One region of the Paenibacillus sp. FSL L8-0708 genome, then DNA from elsewhere that is predicted to be linked to it. Evidence: a T-box and tRNA genes for the amino acid it is inferred to sense, from the RefSeq annotation. Region 1 holds a T-box; the other holds one or more tRNA genes.
What was found. The T-box of region 1 lies ahead of trpS (tryptophan--tRNA ligase). A T-box ahead of a tRNA ligase gene usually reads a tRNA of that ligase, here a tRNA-Trp.
Positions count from the first base shown of each region.

Region 2: it encodes a tRNA-Trp, which carries the amino acid that the T-box ahead of trpS (tryptophan--tRNA ligase) is inferred to sense. The anticodon was not compared.

Region 1 is NZ_JBBPBC010000001.1:3,299,533-3,303,933, forward strand. It holds gene NYE58_RS15560 (aminopeptidase) at 1-665, shown strand, start outside; gene trpS (tryptophan--tRNA ligase) at 735-1,730, opposite strand; T-box leader at 1,833-2,115, opposite strand; gene NYE58_RS15570 (hypothetical protein) at 2,313-2,738, shown strand; gene NYE58_RS15575 (winged helix-turn-helix transcriptional regulator) at 2,889-3,272, opposite strand; gene NYE58_RS15580 (sigma-70 family RNA polymerase sigma factor) at 3,498-4,034, shown strand; gene NYE58_RS15585 (DUF4179 domain-containing protein) at 4,027-4,401, shown strand, end outside.
Region 2 is NZ_JBBPBC010000001.1:6,646,097-6,650,497, reverse strand. It holds rRNA gene NYE58_RS31170 (23S ribosomal RNA) at 1-841, shown strand, start outside; tRNA gene NYE58_RS31165 (tRNA-Asn) at 902-977, shown strand; tRNA gene NYE58_RS31160 (tRNA-Ser) at 981-1,073, shown strand; tRNA gene NYE58_RS31155 (tRNA-Glu) at 1,092-1,166, shown strand; tRNA gene NYE58_RS31150 (tRNA-Val) at 1,222-1,297, shown strand; tRNA gene NYE58_RS31145 (tRNA-Met) at 1,315-1,391, shown strand; tRNA gene NYE58_RS31140 (tRNA-Asp) at 1,417-1,494, shown strand; tRNA gene NYE58_RS31135 (tRNA-Phe) at 1,505-1,580, shown strand; tRNA gene NYE58_RS31130 (tRNA-Thr) at 1,609-1,684, shown strand; tRNA gene NYE58_RS31125 (tRNA-Tyr) at 1,690-1,775, shown strand; tRNA gene NYE58_RS31120 (tRNA-Trp) at 1,782-1,855, shown strand; tRNA gene NYE58_RS31115 (tRNA-His) at 1,879-1,954, shown strand; tRNA gene NYE58_RS31110 (tRNA-His) at 1,998-2,073, shown strand; tRNA gene NYE58_RS31105 (tRNA-Gln) at 2,093-2,167, shown strand; tRNA gene NYE58_RS31100 (tRNA-Gly) at 2,174-2,248, shown strand; tRNA gene NYE58_RS31095 (tRNA-Cys) at 2,258-2,331, shown strand; tRNA gene NYE58_RS31090 (tRNA-Leu) at 2,346-2,424, shown strand; gene NYE58_RS31085 (AraC family transcriptional regulator) at 2,561-3,316, opposite strand; gene NYE58_RS31080 (BMP family ABC transporter substrate-binding protein) at 3,644-4,401, shown strand, end outside.

The DNA.
Region 1 (4,401 bases):
AGCATATTGGTCAGTTGAAAGAAAGTCAGGACAGAATGAACGCTAAACGTTATAAAAGCTTGCATTACCGTGCTCCGGGAACGGATCTGCATGTAGAGCTTCCGGAAGGCCATTTATGGCGCGGGGGTGGCGGTGAGAATGATAAAGGCGTATATTTTGTAGCTAATATGCCAACGGAAGAGATTTATTCCATGCCCCATCGGACTGGCGTTAATGGCACAGTTAGAAGCACGCTCCCTCTTAATTTGAATGGACGGTTAGTTGAAGGACTTTCATTCACTTTTGAAAAAGGGAAAGTCGTAGCTTATGAAGCTGAATCCGGACGCGAACATTTAACCTCACTGCTGGCAACGGATGAAGGTGCATCTTATCTAGGAGAAGTAGCCTTAGTGCAGCATGATTCTCCAATCTCTCGCTTGAACCGCATTTTTTACAATACAGGGATTGATGAGAATGCCTCCTGCCATTTCGCGCTAGGAAGTGCTTATCCTGTAAATATTGAAGGCGGAACAAAGCTTACGAACGAAGAGCTTGTGGCTAGAGGAGCTAATGTCAGCTTAACTCATGTCGATTTTATGATCGGTTCAGCAGAGCTGGATATTGACGGAGAGCTGGCGGACGGCACGATTGAACCCGTATTCCGTAAGGGAAATTGGGTGTTGTAAGGAGAAGAAAAAAGCCGGATCTCTTCCAATGAGCTTCCGGCTTTTTTTGAGTGCCTATACTGGTCATTTTTAGATTGAAAAATAGTTAAGACTCATAGCCTCACGTACTTCGGCCATTGTTTCTTGAGCAATGCTGCGGGCATGCTGTGTTCCAGAGATTAAGATTTCCTGCACAAGCTTGGGCTTAGTAGCATAATAGGAACGAAGCTCTCGCATCGGTTCTATAAGCTGATCTAGAGCTGTCGAAATCAACTGTTTGCAAGCAGAACAACCCATGGTACCCCGCTCACAGCCTTCACGAATTTCGGTTACCCCCGCTGAGCGAAAAGCACCATGATAAGCAAAAATAGGACAGATATCTGGATGTCCAGGATCATTTTTATGCACACGCGCTGGATCGGTTGTGGCTTTTCGTATCTTAAAGATAATCTCTTCCTTAGTGGAGTCCAGCTCGATGGCATTGCCAAGGCTTTTACTCATTTTAGCGTTGCCATCCGTACCCACAAGCCTCGGCGTCTCACTGATCAGCGCTTTGGGTTCCACCAGTATCGGGCTGTAAAGCTCGTTGAATCTGCGGACGATTTTGCGGGTTAATTCCAGATGAGGGAGTTGGTCTTCCCCTACAGGAATGATCGTTGCTTTACAAAATGTTATGTCAGCAGTCTGACTAACTGGATAACCAAGAAAACCGTAATACAATTCATCTAAGCTCGAATTTTTCGATTCGGCTTTAATCGTGGGATTATGCCGTAAAGAATTCACAGTAACAAACATAGAGAACAAGAGGGTCAGCTCTGCGATTTCAGGGATCATCGATTGAATAAATATAGTTGTTTTCTCCGGATTTATACCCGCAGATAAATAGTCCAGTGTGATCTCATGCAGATGTTGACCCAGCAGCTGTGAACGATCAAAATGGGTCGTTAGGGCTTGAATATCCGCTAAAAACACAAAAGTTTCATATTGCTCCTGAAGGGCTACACGGGTCTGCAAGCTGCCGGCGTAATGGCCAAGGTGAAGCTTTCCAGTCACTCGATCTCCAGTTAAGACACGTTCGTTCATCATATAAATTCCTCCTGTTATTTAGCACTTGGTTACACTCGAGTCGCCACCACCAGCCATCATCCATGGCCATCACCTCCTTTAAATAACAAAAAAACCTCATCCAATAAGGACGAAGTTGTCGTGGTACCACCTTAAATGATCGTGTCACCTTACGATTCTTGGCTTACGATCTTCTCTTACCTGTACGGAGAGGTTGAATTTATTCTCGATACAGGTCCCTTGATAACGGCGGGAACCCCGGTTTTCCCTACTGTATCCATTAAGATAGTTCGGAAAAACAACTATAAAGGCCATTCGAGCATACGCTGGTCACCGGTTCGCACCTACCACCGGCTCTCTGAAGACCATGTTCGTCTGTCTACTTACCCTTTGTCATCGTTGTTCATGATATGTGAATTATTGTAATGCTGAACAGGGGTGTTGTCAATGAGTGGAAATCGTATGGTGATTGACAAGGTATCTAGGTTTATATGATCTAGCAAAGTATACCTTAAATGTATATAATCATCAGGAATTAAGTCCAATCTATCATTGCGGATTCACAATATACTACTCTATAACCTTGAAATGGAGTGATGATAAATGGCGACAATAATAAGTTATGGGTCACAGGCAAAAATCCCGTTAGATCCGTTTACTACTGCTATAACGGTTGCAGGGATTCCTGGAGCTGGAGCGGGTCTAGCCACAGCACAAGTAAATATTAGTCCGGCTAATCCGGCTTCTTTCTCCAGTAGAGTCGAGTTAAATGGTAGTTTTAGTCTTACTGCACTTGCTAATAGCCAATTTCTTGTTATCATCCGACGAGCTGGAGTCGATATTTATAGATCCTTTTATCGTTTTACTACAATTACTGATATTCAATTAAGTGCTCAGTGGGTCGATGGTGCTTATATTGGAGTCCACAACTATGAATTGGTAATTCAGAATGATAGCAACTTGCCTATCAATCTATTTGGACCCATATCATTCACAGCAACTGCTATTGGAGGAGAGGGCGTAATTTAAGTTATGTCTCTGTGCGCCATTTAAGGGACGGGTGAATCAATGCTTTGGACAGTTGAATCGATCTGATTCAGCTGTCCTTTTTTCGTGGGTGTATAATTGAAGTACAACTCTCACAGCATAAATCTCCAACCATTTCCTTCATATAGCGGTTTATTTATTTAAGATGTTATCCTCTAAAACAGCGTATTTATCGCCGTATTGTTTAATGATATGTTGTTCTCCCCAATTACATAATGCAGTCAAAATATCGCTTAAACTATCCCCATATTCACTAAGCTCGTATTCTACTTTTGGTGGAACCTGATTATAAACAATTCGGTTGATGATTCCATCTGCCTCAAGCTCGCGTAGCTGCTGGGTTAACATTTTTTGAGTAATGCCGGGCATCAACTGTTTTAACTCGGAGGTGCGTTTTTTGCCATGAGTTAAATGACATAGAATTACGCATTTCCATTTCCCTCCGATGACCTCTAGTGTGGCTTCAACAGAAATATTGTATTTTTTCTTGACAGTTGTTGTAGATGTTGTTGTCATGATAACCTCCAAGGTATGGGTACTTTTTAGTACCTATGGCACTTTTGAGTGCGTACTATTGATTATGTCCAATATAACTCATCATAACATTTTTCGTTCAATTTTTATAGAATGCTATAATTTAGAGAGCTTTGGGCGAAAAAAAGTTAAGTGAAATAAAAACCGTTTCTATACCTCCCCCGTCTTAATCTATGAAAGGTTGAAGAGAGGAGGCTAAGGAAGGATATGACGATGACTAATGCAGAAATGAAAAAAGTAACGATTATTGATACTCGGAGCGAGACAGATTTTTACGATTCGATATTGGTACATAGAGAACAACTATACAGTATTGCTTATAGTTACTTGCGGAACCGAAACGATGCGCTGGAAGCGATGCAGGAAATGACTTGCCGGGCCTGGATTAAAAGAAAAACTTTAAAGGACCCCAAAGCATTCAAATCATGGATTATTCGCATTCTAATTTATGTCTGCATAGATGAACAAAGACGAAGAAAACGTTCCATGCCGCTGGTAGATGAAAGAATAGGAGAACAGGTCACACACATTGGCCATCATCGGATGGAAATGCTGTGGGCACTCGAGCAGGTTAAGCCCAAGTATCGCCATGTGCTGCTGCTAAAATACTACAATGATATGACCTTGACTGAGATCGCTAACATTATGAATAAACCCGAGGGGACGGTTAAGACTTGGCAGCATAAGGGGCTCAAGCAGTTGCGAACCATCATAAAGAATCGGGGTGAATGGAACAATGAGTAGTCAAGAGGAGCTTGCCATGTTAAGCGATGCCGGACGTATCCCACAAGAACAAAAAATAGAGAATGCAGCCGCTCAGATCTATGCGATCCAAGCAGGTTTGGAATTAGGCAAGAAACGTGGCAGAAGGTTAATATTCACAAAAAGTGCGATGTCTGTGCTGGCGGCTGCAGTGATGATAGCGGGCTTGCTGTTCTTCAATCCAACCCAGCTGTTGCCACAGCAAGGGACTTCGAGTGTTGAAACGTTTGATTGGGGCGTATTGGAGCCTTTTAAAACATTGGCTGCAGCTGATATTGATGCTCTTACACTAGAGTCTGCAATACGGAATGATTATGTACAAATCGTTAATAAGAGTGCTGAATCAAAT
Region 2 (4,401 bases), 3.3 Mb from region 1:
AAGACGGAAAGACCCCATGGAGCTTTACTGCAGCTTGATATTGAATTTGGGTACGATCTGTACAGGATAGGTGGGAGCCGTAGAAATCGGAGCGCAAGCTTCGGTGGAGGCGCCGTTGGGATACCACCCTGATCGTATCTAGGTTCTAACCTAGTGCCCTTACCGGGTACGGGGACCGTGTCAGGCGGGCAGTTTGACTGGGGCGGTCGCCTCCTAAAGAGTAACGGAGGCGTTCCAAGGTTCCCTCAGAATGGTTGGAAATCATTCGCAGAGTGCAAAGGCATAAGGGAGCTTGACTGCGAGACCTACAAGTCGAGCAGGGACGAAAGTCGGACTTAGTGATCCGGTGGTACCGCATGGAAGGGCCATCGCTCAACGGATAAAAGCTACCCTGGGGATAACAGGCTTATCTCCCCCAAGAGTCCACATCGACGGGGAGGTTTGGCACCTCGATGTCGGCTCATCGCATCCTGGGGCTGAAGTAGGTCCCAAGGGTTGGGCTGTTCGCCCATTAAAGCGGTACGCGAGCTGGGTTCAGAACGTCGTGAGACAGTTCGGTCCCTATCTGTCGTGGGCGCAGGAAATTTGAGAGGAGCTGTCCTTAGTACGAGAGGACCGGGATGGACGTACCGCTGGTGCACCAGTTGTTCCGCCAGGAGCATGGCTGGGTAGCTACGTACGGACGGGATAAGCGCTGAAAGCATCTAAGCGTGAAGCCCCCCTCAAGATGAGATTTCCCAATTAGTAAGACCCCTTGAAGACGACGAGGTAGATAGGTTGGAGGTGGAAGTGCAGCAATGCATGGAGCTGACCAATACTAATCGGTCGAGGGCTTATCCTATATGTAGAATGCAGATTCGTTTCGGATTCAGTTTTCAGGCATCAAGCCTGGTATGAATATTCCCTGATAGCTCAGTTGGTAGAGCACTCGACTGTTAATCGAGTTGTCACAGGTTCGAGTCCTGTTCGGGGAGCCATATGGAGAGGTGTCCGAGTTTGGCCGAAGGAGCACGATTGGAAATCGTGTAGGCGCCACAAGCGTCTCGAGGGTTCGAATCCCTCTCTCTCCGCCACAAATTTTTAATTAGTATGGCCCGTTGGTCAAGGGGTTAAGACACCTCCCTTTCACGGAGGTAACATGGGTTCGAATCCCATACGGGTCACCAAATTTTCACTTGATTTATCCTAGTGGACTTTGGTACAATAACAATTGTTGTTTATGGAGGCTTAGCTCAGCTGGGAGAGCATCTGCCTTACAAGCAGAGGGTCGGGGGTTCGATCCCCTCAGCCTCCACCATAACACTTTCTTACTGACGCGGGGTGGAGCAGCCCGGTAGCTCGTCGGGCTCATAACCCGAAGGCCGCAGGTTCAAATCCTGCCCCCGCAACCAATTAACTTAAGCAATTATATCTTTTGGAACCGTGGTGTAGTTGGCCTAACATGCCTGCCTGTCACGCAGGAGATCGCGGGTTCGAATCCCGTCGGTTCCGCCATTTTCATCATGGCTCGGTAGCTCAGTCGGTAGAGCAGAGGACTGAAAATCCTCGTGTCGGCGGTTCGATTCCGTCCCGAGCCACCATTTATCATCACAAAAGAATGAGTGCCATGCCGGTGTAGCTCAATTGGTAGAGCAACTGACTTGTAATCAGTAGGTTGGGGGTTCAAGTCCTCTCGCCGGCACCATCCTTGGAGGATTAGCGAAGTGGCCAAACGCATCAGACTGTAAATCTGCTCACGTGAGTGTTCGGTGGTTCGAATCCATCATCCTCCACCAGTTTTTAGGGGCATAGTTTAAAGGTAGAACAACGGTCTCCAAAACCGTTGGTGTGGGTTCAATTCCTGCTGCCCCTGCCAAGTTCTTTCTAAAGTTTAATATGGCGGCCGTGGCGAAGGGGTTAACGCACCGGATTGTGGTTCCGGCATTCGTGGGTTCGAGACCCATCGGCCGCCCCATTTACTTTAAAATGAATAATGGCAACAATATCAACTTAATATGGCGACTGTGGCGAAGGGGTTAACGCACCGGATTGTGGTTCCGGCATTCGTGGGTTCGAGACCCATCAGTCGCCCCATTTTACTTTAAAATGTTATTGGGGATTAGCCAAGCGGTAAGGCAACGGACTTTGACTCCGTCACTCATAGGTTCGAATCCTATATCCCCAGCCATTTTATGCGGACGTGGCTCAGCGGTAGAGCATCGCCTTGCCAAGGCGAGGGTCGCGGGTTCGATTCCCGTCGTCCGCTCCAAGTTTTCATGGCGCCATAGCCAAGTGGTAAGGCAAAGCTCTGCAAAAGCTTTATCCCCAGTTCAAATCTGGGTGGCGCCTCCATTTAGTTCATATGTGCCGGCGTGGCGGAATGGCAGACGCGCTCGACTCAAAATCGAGTGGGAAACCGTGGAGGTTCGAGTCCTCTCGCCGGTATCTTAAAAAGGTTTGTAAGAATGCTTTTATAAGCAATCTTACAAACCTTTTTTCTTTATGTCCTTGGGTTTACAGCAGTAAGCCGTTGAATAGAGAGTTTCTCTATTTCAACGGCTTTTTTTAATCTGATTAGTGATTAACCTGATTGATTATTAATGCGGAATGCTCGCGGGGTATGACCTATTTCTCGTTTGAACATATTGCAGAATTGGGCATCGTTCACAAAACCTGCAGCAGCAGATACTTCAGAGATTTGCATCTGAGTATGACGTAATAGAGACTTTGCATAATCCAGGCGTTTTAACAGCAAATACCGCAGGGGTGAAGACCCGAAACGTTCTTTAAATAGATGGCGAAAACGATCGTAACTATATCCGGACATTTCTGATAGTGTTTCGACGGACAATTTATGGCGATAATGCTCATTCATATAATTAAGGACATATTGTACTCGATCTTCTGTTGGGGATTGATATCCAGAGGCACTAAGAAGCCTCATAAGATGGACGGTAATCTCGCTCATTTGTAGGTTTAGAAGCTCAGAGAATCCGTCTTGCTTGCGTGTAAACTCTGCTTTCATTCGCAGCAGGATTTGAAGAACGGTCTGATCTTTATCATCTTCATATACGCCGAGCAGATTACTCATATTAGGGTGTTCTGAGTGGAAGCCTACAAATAATACATTTGCATCCTCACGGTGGTGCTCGTCATGTTTATGATTGGGTGGCACAAGCGCGAAAGAAGAGGAGCGAAAATGGTAACTTCGTGGGCCAACATTGGTTGTCCCTACCCCCTGTAAATAATAGACTAGTTCGTAGCATTCATGCTGGTGTGGAGGGATATAAGTATTTAGCTCATGTGTGGCACTTACAATATATAGAACACGATCCATGATGATCCTCCAATACTTATGTTTTAGCCGAATCGTACAAAACAATGACCGAAATCATATAATTATTTTTAATAATATTTGTTATGATCGTATCAATAAATCCGAAAGTTCGCAACCTGACTGGCCATCTCGTTCGGAAATAAAGCGGATTATTAATAATAATGGTATTTTTATTGCTATTTTTGAGCCTAAACGTTAAATTTATTACTTTTAATGATACTTTATTTGGAAAAAAGAGAATTTCCATTTGAACCGTGAATTATACAATGGGTGAAGATGGGATTCTGCGGATTACTAACCAACTAAAATTAGGGGTGGAATAGAGTAATGAATAAAAAAGTTCTTTCTTTGTTGTTATTAATGGTGATGGTTCTGGTCACAGCATGTGGGAATAACACGTCCAATAACGGTTCTTCTGCGAATACTGGATCAAACGCTGCTGAGGGTGGAGAAACAGGTGCAGGGGATAAACTCAAGGTTGTATTGCTGATTCCGGGGACACTTGGGGATAAATCATTTTTTGATTCCGCTAATAACGGCTTGCAAAAGGTTAAGGATGAACTTGGTGCAGAAACAAAGGTTGTTGAAATGGGCGTTGATAAAACGAAATGGGAGCCTACATTTAACGATATCGCTTCCGAGGATTGGGATGTAATTATTTCTGGCGGTTCTGAAATTACAGAGATGTTTAATGCAACGGCAGAATTGTATCCAGACAAAAAATTCATTAATTATGATACCGACATCGATGAAGCACCAGATAACATGTACAACATGTCTTATGCGACAAATGAAGTATCTTTCTTGGCAGGTGCAGTAGCAGCATTAGCTACACAATCGGATATGCCGAATGCTACCCCTGAGAATGTGATTGGGTTTGTGGGCGGTATGGATATTCCGGGGATTAATGCTTTCTTGGTCGGTTACATTCAAGGTGCCCAGTACGTTGATCCTGATGTAAAAGTGGCTGTGTCGTACGCTGGTGATTTTGTTAACCCGGCAAAAGGTAAGGAGCTGTCTCTAATTCAATATAACTCCGGTGTAGATGTTATTTTTAACGTGGCTGGGGGTACAGGTCTTGGGAT